2 regions of the Sphingomonas sp. 2SG genome follow, and region 1 is predicted to be linked to the other one. Evidence: predicted binding sites of a transcription regulator. Region 1 holds the regulator's gene; the other holds the start of a gene.
The links. The regulator LexA, encoded in region 1, represses DNA repair genes until DNA is damaged. The targets are predictions, from matches to a motif close to GTTCCNCNCTTGTTCT.
Positions count from the first base shown of each region.

Region 2: a site for LexA is predicted at 2,703-2,718, ahead of recA (recombinase RecA). Genes of this name have one in related genera too.

Region 1 is NZ_SCMZ01000001.1:162,513-167,147, reverse strand. Features, by position in the region: gene moaC (cyclic pyranopterin monophosphate synthase MoaC) at 1-453, shown strand, start outside; gene FFS23_RS00740 (molybdopterin molybdotransferase MoeA) at 458-1,639, shown strand; gene lexA (transcriptional repressor LexA) at 1,698-2,381, shown strand; gene FFS23_RS00730 (ComEC/Rec2 family competence protein) at 2,583-4,635, opposite strand, start outside.
Region 2 is NZ_SCMZ01000026.1:53,947-58,581, forward strand. Features, by position in the region: gene FFS23_RS12110 (glutathione S-transferase family protein) at 1-632, opposite strand, end outside; gene FFS23_RS12115 (class I SAM-dependent methyltransferase) at 629-1,456, opposite strand; gene recA (recombinase RecA) at 1,553-2,626, opposite strand; gene FFS23_RS12125 (4-(cytidine 5'-diphospho)-2-C-methyl-D-erythritol kinase) at 2,787-3,620, opposite strand; partial or broken gene FFS23_RS12130 (tetratricopeptide repeat protein) at 3,617-4,635, opposite strand, start outside.

The sequences.
Region 1 (4,635 bases):
CATCTCGACGCCGATGGCGCCGCGCATATGGTCGATGTCGGCGACAAGGCGGTGACCAGCCGCCGCGCCGTCGCCACCGGCCATATCGCGGTCGCCGCGGATGCGCTCGCCGCGATCCGCGACGGTGCGGCGAAGAAGGGCGACGTGCTCGCCGTCGCCCGCGTCGCCGGCATCATGGCGGCGAAGAAGACCGCCGAGCTCATCCCGCTCTGCCATCCTCTCCCCCTCACCCGCGTCACGCTCGATCTGGTGCTCGACGACACCGGCATCACCGCCACCGCGCTCGCCGCGACCGACGGCAAGACCGGCGTCGAGATGGAGGCGCTCACCGCCGTCTCGGTCGCGCTGCTGACCGTCTACGACATGGCGAAGGCGATGGACCGCGGCATGACGATCACCGGCATCCGCCTGCTCGAAAAGGCCGGCGGCAAGTCCGGCGACTGGCGCGCCTGACGCCATGGCGCTCTTGCCGATCGCCGAGGCGCAAGCCCGCCTGTTCACCTCGGCGGCCCCGGTCGCCGTCGAAGAGGTGCCGCTCGCTCAGGCGCACGGACGCTGGGCCGCCGCCGACGTCGGCGCCCACCGGACGCAGCCGGCGACCGATCTGTCGGCGATGGACGGCTATGCCATCCGCTTCGCCGACCTCCCCGGTCCCTGGACGTTGATCGGCGAAAGCGCCGCCGGCCGCCCCTTCGCCGGCGCGGTCGGCCCGGGCGAAACGGTTCGGATCTTCACCGGCGCGGCGATGCCCGCGGGCGCCGACACGGTGATGATCCAGGAGGAAGTCGCCGCCGACGGCACGGCAATCCGACTGACCGGCGAAGGTCCGCCGACGCACGGCCGCAACACCCGCCGCCGCGGCCTCGATTTCACCACCGGTGACCGGCTGATCGCGCAGGGCGAGCGGCTGACCGCCGCGCGGATCGCGGTCGCGGCGACCGGCGGGGTGGCGACGATCGCCGTCCACCGCCGCGTGCGGGTCGCGATCTGCGCGACCGGCGACGAACTGGTCGAGCCCGGCAGCGGCGCCTCGCCCGACGTGCTGCCCGAATCGAACCGCGCGATGCTGGCGGCGCTGCTCGCCGACCTGCCGATCGAGTTGATCGATCTCGGCATCCTCCCCGACGATCTCGCCACGTTGCGGGACGCCTTCGCCGGTGTCGAAGCCGATTTGCTCGTCACCACCGGCGGCGCTTCGGTCGGCGACCACGATCTCGTCCGCCCGGCGCTCGAGGCGGCCGGCGGCAGCATCGACTTCTGGCGGATCGCGCTGCGCCCCGGCAAGCCGATGATGGCGGGCCGGCTCGGCGACACGATCCTGCTCGGCCTGCCCGGTAATCCGGTGTCCGCGTTCGTCACCGCGTTGCTGTTCGTCAAACCGCTGGTCGCGCACCTCGCCGGCGCCGCCGACCCGCTACCGCGCACGACGATGACCATCCTCGGCGAGGACCTGCCCGCGAACGGGCCGCGCACCGACTATCTGCGCGCCGAGCTGCGCGACGGTCGCGCCTTTGCCTCGACCATCCAGGACAGTTCGATGCTCCTCACGCTCGCCCGCTCGCACTGCCTGATCGTGCGGCCGGTGGACGCGCCTGCCGCCAGTGCGGGCGACTCGGCAGAAATCCTCGTCATCGCTTGACGGGCGCCATCCTGTTCCCTAGAAGTTCCGCGTCTGTTCCGACGGGGAAGGTCCGCTCATGCTCACGCGCAAGCAACACGAGCTCGTTTGCTTCATCAACGACCGGCTGGAAGAAACCGGCATCTCGCCCTCGTTCGAGGAGATGAAAGAAGCGCTTGACCTGAAATCCAAATCGGGCGTCCACCGCCTGATCAGCGCGCTCGAGGAACGGCATTTCATCCGCCGCCTGCCAAACCGCGCCCGCGCGCTCGAAGTGCTGCGCATGCCGGAACGGTCGGAACGCAAGCCCGCGCCGGCAGCTCCGGCCGCGCCCCCTGCCAAGACCGGCAACGTCCGCCCCGCGGCGACGCCGGCTAACGACGTCATCGAGATCCCGCTGCACGGCCGCATCGCCGCCGGCGTGCCGATCGAGGCGTTCGAGGGAAGCTCGATGCTCGCGGTGCCGGCCGCTTTGCTCGGTTCGGGCGAACATTATGCGTTGGAAGTATCGGGTGATTCGATGGTCGAGGCGGGTATCCTCGACGGCGATTATGCGCTGATCCGCCGGACCGAAGTCGCCCGCGACGGCGAGATCGTCGTCGCGCTGATCGACGACAGCGAGGCTACGCTCAAATACTTCCGTCGCGAGGGCGCGATGGTCCGGCTCGATCCGGCCAACCGCGCCTATGAACCGCAACGCTACGTGCCCTCGCACGTCCGCGTGCAAGGCAAATTGTCGGGCATCCTGCGCCGCTACGATTGAGCCGCCGGCGGGATCGCATATGGGCCTCCATGTAGGCCGAACGCTTTCCACCCTCTCTCGGTCACCCCGGACTTGTTCGAGACCTCTGCGAACGTCATCCCAGTGCTCCTGCGAAAGCAGGAGCCCAGGAGCCCGGAACGCCATACGCCGTTGTTCTGCTTGGCTCTGGACTCCTGCGTCCGCAGGAGCACTGGCGGACTTTCACGGGGCACCCCATCGACGCTTTCTATGGTGCTCGCCCGTCACCGCCGGCATGACCCGCACGGCAGCGAACCACGGATGCGCATCCCCGTCGCGTCGCACCGTCCGCACCTCGCCACCCGCGAAGGTCACCGCGACCCCGCCGGTCCGCCGCAGCATCGGTGCGTCCAGCCGGAGCCAGCGCGGCCGGCACGCCCGCGGCAGATGGCGTTCGCTCACCACCACATCCGCTCGCGCGCAGGCCGTCGCGAGCTCGTCGCGGTTTACCGGATACAGGCTCCGCGTCGCCAGCACCCGCCAGCGCCGCCCGCCCGCATCCACATCGACCGCACAGGCATCGCGCGTGCAGCGCGCCGCCGCCTGCTCCCCCAATAGCATCCCCGCGTCGGCGCCGCCATTTTCGGCGAGCATGTCCCGCGTATAGTCCCCAGCCCGATCACGCAGCAGCGCCAGCCCGCCGCCGACACGCACCGCCATATGCCGCCCGTCGCCCGTCACCAGCAGGTCGGGCGCGGGCGTCAGCCACGTCCAGCCCGCCCCGATAACGAGCGGTACCACGCCGAGCCGCCGCCATCGCGTCCGCCACAGGGCCAACCACAATCCCCCGGCCACGAGAAGCGCGAATGCCGCCGCCGGCATCGACGGCAGCGCAAGCGACGATCCCGGCGCCGCGGCGACGGCATGGGCGAGGATCAGCAACACGCGCAGGGCAAGGTCGGTCGCCCACCAGACCGGCCCGCCGCAGCCCGCGGCGTCGAGCAATAAAGCCAGCGCCTCCAGCGGCATCACCACGAAGGTGGTGAGCGGGATCGCAACGATGTTCGCCGCCGCGCCGTAGAGCCCCGCTTTGTGGAAATGATAGACCGCGATCGGCATCAGCGCCGCCTCGACGACCAGCCCGGTGAGCAGCAGCGACACCAGCGACCGCAGTACGCGAGCCATTCGCCCCTCCTCGCGCGGCGCGAACCACGATTCGATACGCGGATGCTCGTGCAGCGCGACGATCGCCGCGATCGCCGCGAAGGACAGTTGGAAGCTCGCGCCGGTCATCGCCTCCGGCCAGACGAGCAGCACCGTCATCGCGCCCGCGGCGACCAGCCGCAACGTCACCGCCTCGCGCCCGAGCACCAGTGCCCCCAGCACCAGCAGCGATGCGACGCAGGATCGGATCGTCGGCACCTGACTGCCAGTGAGCCAGGTATAGCCGATCGCCGCCAGCGCTCCTGCCGCCGCCGCGACCAGCGGCAACCGGACGCGGATCGCCAGCCACGGCCACAAGGCGAGCAGCCGCATGACCAGCAGCATCGTCGCACCGACGGCTGCGGTGATGTGCAACCCGCTGACCGACAAGAGATGCGCGAGGCCGGCACGGCGCATCGCTTCCGAATCGTCCGGGGTGATCGCACCCTCGTCACCGGTGGCAAGCGCGGCCGCGATCCCGCCGCGGCTGCCGTCCAGCCGGGCGGTGATATGATCGGTCAGCCGCGTCCGCAGGCCACCCCCCGCCGGGGCGGGCCGGATCACCGTCACCGGCGCGAAACCACGCCCGGTCGCGCCGATACCCGCGAACCACGCCACCCGTGCGAAATCATAGGCGCCGGGCACCGCGGCGTCGGGCGGCGGCATCAGTCGCGCCCGCAGCCGGACGACCGCACCCGCCCCCAGGTCCGCCGGTACGTCCGCCGCGGCGAGATTGACCCGCAGCCGCGTCGGCAGGCCCTGGCCGGCGTCGGCGCGGATCGTCAGCCGCATCAGTCCGCGCGCGATCAACGGCTCGGCCCGCTCGACGCTGCCGCGTACCACCGCGACGACCGGGCGTGCGAGCACCGGTTCGGCGACCCGCTCCGCCCGCCACCAGATCAGCGCCAACCCGGCGGCGACGGCCACGGCACCGAGCGCGACGACCCGCGCAGCCCGGTCGCCGCGTGCCAACCCGATGGCGGCGAATGCCACGGCGGCGCACAGCAGCAGCGTCGTCGTCCACGTCCGCGGATCGGGCAGCACGAACCACGCCGCGATCCCGCCACCGAATGCCACCGGCAGCCACAGCACC
Region 2 (4,635 bases), on a different contig from region 1:
GCGTAGGCGTAGCGGCCGCCCTTCTCCAGCGCCGCCTGATAGGCCGGCAGCGCATGGACCTTTTCGAGCCAGGCGATCGTCGCCGGGCGCGAGGCATCGAGGCCGGCGCGGCTGCGCGCCGCTTCGAGTGGGAAGCTCATCATGATGTCGGCGGCGGTCATCACGTCGCCGGCGAACCACGGGCGTTGCGCGAGCTCCGCTTCGACATAGTCGAGATGGACGTCGATCATCGGTTGGATGCGCTTGACCGCCGCCTTGCCCATCAGCGGGATGCGCCCGAGCACCAGCTTGAGCAGCAGCGGCGGCATCATCGAGCCCTCGGCATAATGGAGCCAGAAGCGGTAGCGCAGCACCGATTCGCGATGCGCCGGCGGCCCGAGCCGGCCGTCCGCCTTCTCGACGAGATATTCGACGATCGCACCGGTCTCCGCGATCACCCGGCCGCCATTGGCGTCGAGATCCTCGATCACCGGCGACTTGCCGAGCGGGTGGACGCGCTTCAGCTCGGGCGGCGCCAGCATCGTCTTGGGATCGCGCTGATACCGCTTGATCTGATAATCGAGGCCCAATTCCTCGAGCATCCACAAAATCCGCTGCGAGCGGCTGTTCTCGAGATGGTGGACGATGATCATACGGTCTCCCCTGTCGCGCGGGCGGTCCATAGCCAGGCCGCCGCAGGGAAATCCACGACAGGGCCATTTCGTTGCGCCGTCAGCGCCGCGCGCAGGCGGGCGAGAAGCGCCGGCCGGTCTTCCGCGGCGGCATCGCGGAGCCGGGAGGCGGCAGGTCCGATGCGGGTGAGGAAGGCGACAGCCTCCTCTACCGCCTCCTCCCCCGCGCCGACGCGATAGCTGAAGCGGGTGAGAACGGCGGTCGCGTCGGCCCAGCCGGCGGCGGCGAGGACCGCAGCGCCCGCCTCCGGATCGGCGAAGGCGAAGGGGCCGGGCACGTAGCTGGCCGAGCGTTGCGGCGCGGGGGTGATCAGCGTCGCCCAGGGATTGTCGGCGACGGCGGCGAAGCAGCTGAACACCAAGCGGCCACCGGGCCGGGTCGCGGCAGCAAGACGGGTGAAGGCGGCGACGGGATCGGCGAAGAACATGACGCCGTGGCGCGAAACGATCAGGTCGAGCGGCGCGAGCCCGGCAGCGGCGACCAATGCGTCGGCGGTGCGGAAGCTGAGGTTGGCGCGCGCATGGTGCGCCTCGGCGACGGCGACGAGGTCGGGTGACAGATCGGCCCCGGTGACTCGCGCGTCGCGGCGTGCCGCGGCGAGCGCGGCGGCGGTGGCACCGGCGCCGCAGCCGATGTCGAGCGCATTGATCGCGCCGGCCGGCGCGGCGGCGAGGATCGCGGCGTCGAGCCGTGGAGCGAGATCGGCGAAGGCGCGCTCGGTCCGGCGCCATTCCTCCGCCCAGACGGTGCCGACGCGGCCGATCCAGTCGATATGGGTGGTCATCGGCAGTCTCCGGAGAGGGGTGGCGTCCTTCGCCAAGCAAAAGAGGCCCGCCGTTGCCGGCGAGCCTCTCGTTTCGTGCTTATCGATGCGCCGGCATCAGATGTCGTCGTCGGCTTCCGGTCCGGCCATCATCTCCTCGGCGACCTTTTCGGTGCGCTGACGGATCGCCTTTTCGAGGCGGTCGGCCATTTCGGGATGCTCGCGCAAATAGGTCTTCGAATTCTCGCGGCCCTGGCCGATGCGGACGCTGTCGTAGCTGAACCACGCACCCGATTTCTCGACCAGCCCGGCCTTGACGCCGAGATCGAGGATCTCGCCGATCTTGGAGATGCCCTCGCCGTACATGATGTCGAATTCGACCTGCTTGAACGGCGGCGCGACCTTGTTCTTGACGACCTTGACGCGGGTGGCGTTGCCGGTGACCTCTTCCTTGTCCTTGATCGCGCCGGTGCGGCGGATGTCGAGACGGACCGAGGCGTAGAATTTCAGCGCGTTGCCGCCCGTCGTCGTCTCCGGATTGCCGTACATCACGCCGATCTTCATGCGCAGCTGGTTGATGAAGATCACCATGCAGCGCGAGCGGCTGATCGAACCGGTCAGCTTGCGCAGCGACTGCGACATCAGACGCGCCTGCAGGCCGACGTGGCTGTCGCCCATCTCGCCCTCGATTTCCGCACGCGGCACGAGCGCGGCGACCGAATCGACCACCAGCACGTCGATCGCGTTCGAGCGGACGAGCGTGTCGACGATCTCGAGCGCCTGTTCGCCGGTGTCAGGCTGCGACACGATCAGCTCGTCGATGTTGACGCCGAGCTTCTTGGCATAGACGGGATCGAGCGCATGTTCGGCGTCGACGAAGGCGGCGGTGCCGCCGCCCTTCTGCGCCTCGGCGATGACGTGCAGCGCGAGCGTCGTCTTGCCCGACGATTCGGGGCCATAGACCTCGATCACGCGGCCGCGCGGCAGGCCGCCGACGCCGAGCGCGATATCGAGACCGAGCGAACCGGTGGAGATCGTCTCGACCTCCATCGACTGTTTCGCGCCGAGCTTCATTGCCGAGCCCTTGCCGAAGGCGCGGTCGATCTGGGCCAGCGCGGCGTCGAGCGCCTTCTGCCGGTCGGTGGATGCGGTTGCCATGCCGGTGTCGATCACTTTCAGATTGGCGGCCATCGGGAGGTTCCTCGCTAGAGCAAGCGCGCCACCGGGGCAACGCGTCTGTTTCGCTATGTACGGCGTTTGTTCTCTTGGAACAAGAGGGGAACGCTAAGCCGCGGCAGGATTGTGGGTGTTTCGCCATTCAGCGCAGGCAAGGCGTCCGCGAAGAACGGGCTCAGGTCAGCGTCGTCGCCAGCGTCCACCACCCCTCGGCGCCTGCGCGCGCCGCCGCGGCGTCGCGTGCCGCGACCGACTCGAACAGCGCGAAACAGGTCGCACCGCTGCCCGACATCCGCGCCAGACGCACACCCGCCGCCGCGTCGAGCAGCGTCAGCACCGCGGCGATCGCCGGCGCGATCGCCACCGCCGGCGCCTGCAGGTCGTTGCGCCCGACCAGCGCACGCGCGAGCAGATCGCCGTCGGCGGCGATGCCGCCGCGGTCCACGCCATCCCATCTCGCGAACACCGCCGCGGTGCTCACCGCGACGCCGGGATTGACCAGCAGCAGCGGCATGCCCGCCAGCCCGTCGACCGGCAGCAACGCCTCGCCCTTCCCCGTGCCGAGCGTCGCGCGGCCGAGCAGGCAGGCGGGGACGTCGGCACCAAGCGCCTCGGCGATGACGAACAGCCGCGGGTCGTCGGGCGCAATGCCGTGCAGCCCGGCGAGCGCCCGCAGCGTCGCCGCCGCATCGGTCGATCCGCCGCCGATTCCCGAGGCGATCGGCAGATGCTTGTCGAGCGTGATCGCATGCGGCTGCGCGATATCGAAGGCCGCGCGAAAGGCGTGCGCGGCGCGGATCACCAGATTGTCCGCCTCCGCAGCACCGGCGAGCGCGGCGGCGAACGGCCCGGTGATCGCGAACCGGTCGGTCGCGTCGGGCACCACCGTCACGCTATCGCCATCGGCGGCGAAGACGAACAGCGTCTCCAGCTCGTGATAGCCGTCGGAACGACGACGACGGACGTGGAGCGCGAGGTTGATCTTGGCAGGCGCCGGCTCGACGATCATTTGCGCGGCAGCCCCTGCACCGCCTTGGCGGCGAGCCGCGTCGCATCGTCGGCCGACGCGGTCAGCGCCGCGGCGCGCCAAGCGTAGCGCGCCTCGTAGCGGCGGCCGCGGGTCCAATAGAGGTCGCCGAGATGCTCGCCGATCTCGGCGTTGACCGGATCGCCCGCGGCGGCGCTTTCGATCAGCGGCTGCGCGCGCGTGACGTCGCCACCGATGAAATAGGCCCAGCCGAGCGAATCGGCGATCGAGGCATCGTCGGGCTTCAACGCATGCGCGCGTTCGAGCATCGCGATCGACTGCGGCACGTCGACCCGCCGCTCCGCCTGCGCATAGCCGAGATAGTTGAGCGCGAGCGGCTCGCGCGGCGCGATCGCCACCGCTTTCTGCAGGGCGACGCGCCCCGCCGGCCAGTCGCCCGCCTGTTCGAGCGCGCCGCCATATTGCAGCCATGCGCTCCACGCGGTCGGATCGGCGTCAACGACGCGGCGATACCAGTCCGCCGCCTCGCGATGACGGTTCATCGCGCTGAGCTGGTCGGCATAGGTCTGCCAGTCGCTCTCGCCCGCCCCTGCCCGCTCGGCACCGCTGCGGGCGAGCGCCAGCGCGTCGGCGGGGCGGCCGGCGGTGGTCAGGATGCTGATCCGCGTCGCGCCGGCGGTCGCCGCATAGGGACTGGCGGGCGCGATGCCGTCGAGCGTCGCCAGCGCGCGCGGGATCGCTTTGTCCTTGGCGAGCGCGGCGGCGAGCAGCAGCCGGGCGCGGTCGTTGGCGGGATAAGCGATCACCGCGGTGCGCGCGAGCGCGATCGACAGGTCGGTGGCGTCCTGATCGGCGAGGTCGCCGGCGATCCGCCCGAGCAACCGCGACACGCCGAACCCCAGCGTCGGCTGCGCGGCGTCGCCGGCCCGCACCGCCGCGAACCCCGGATCGCCGCCGGCGAGCAGCGCGCGCGCCCGATCGGTCTCGCCGCGACCGAACAGCAACTGGCCGGCGGACAGGCGCAGGTCGACCGGCG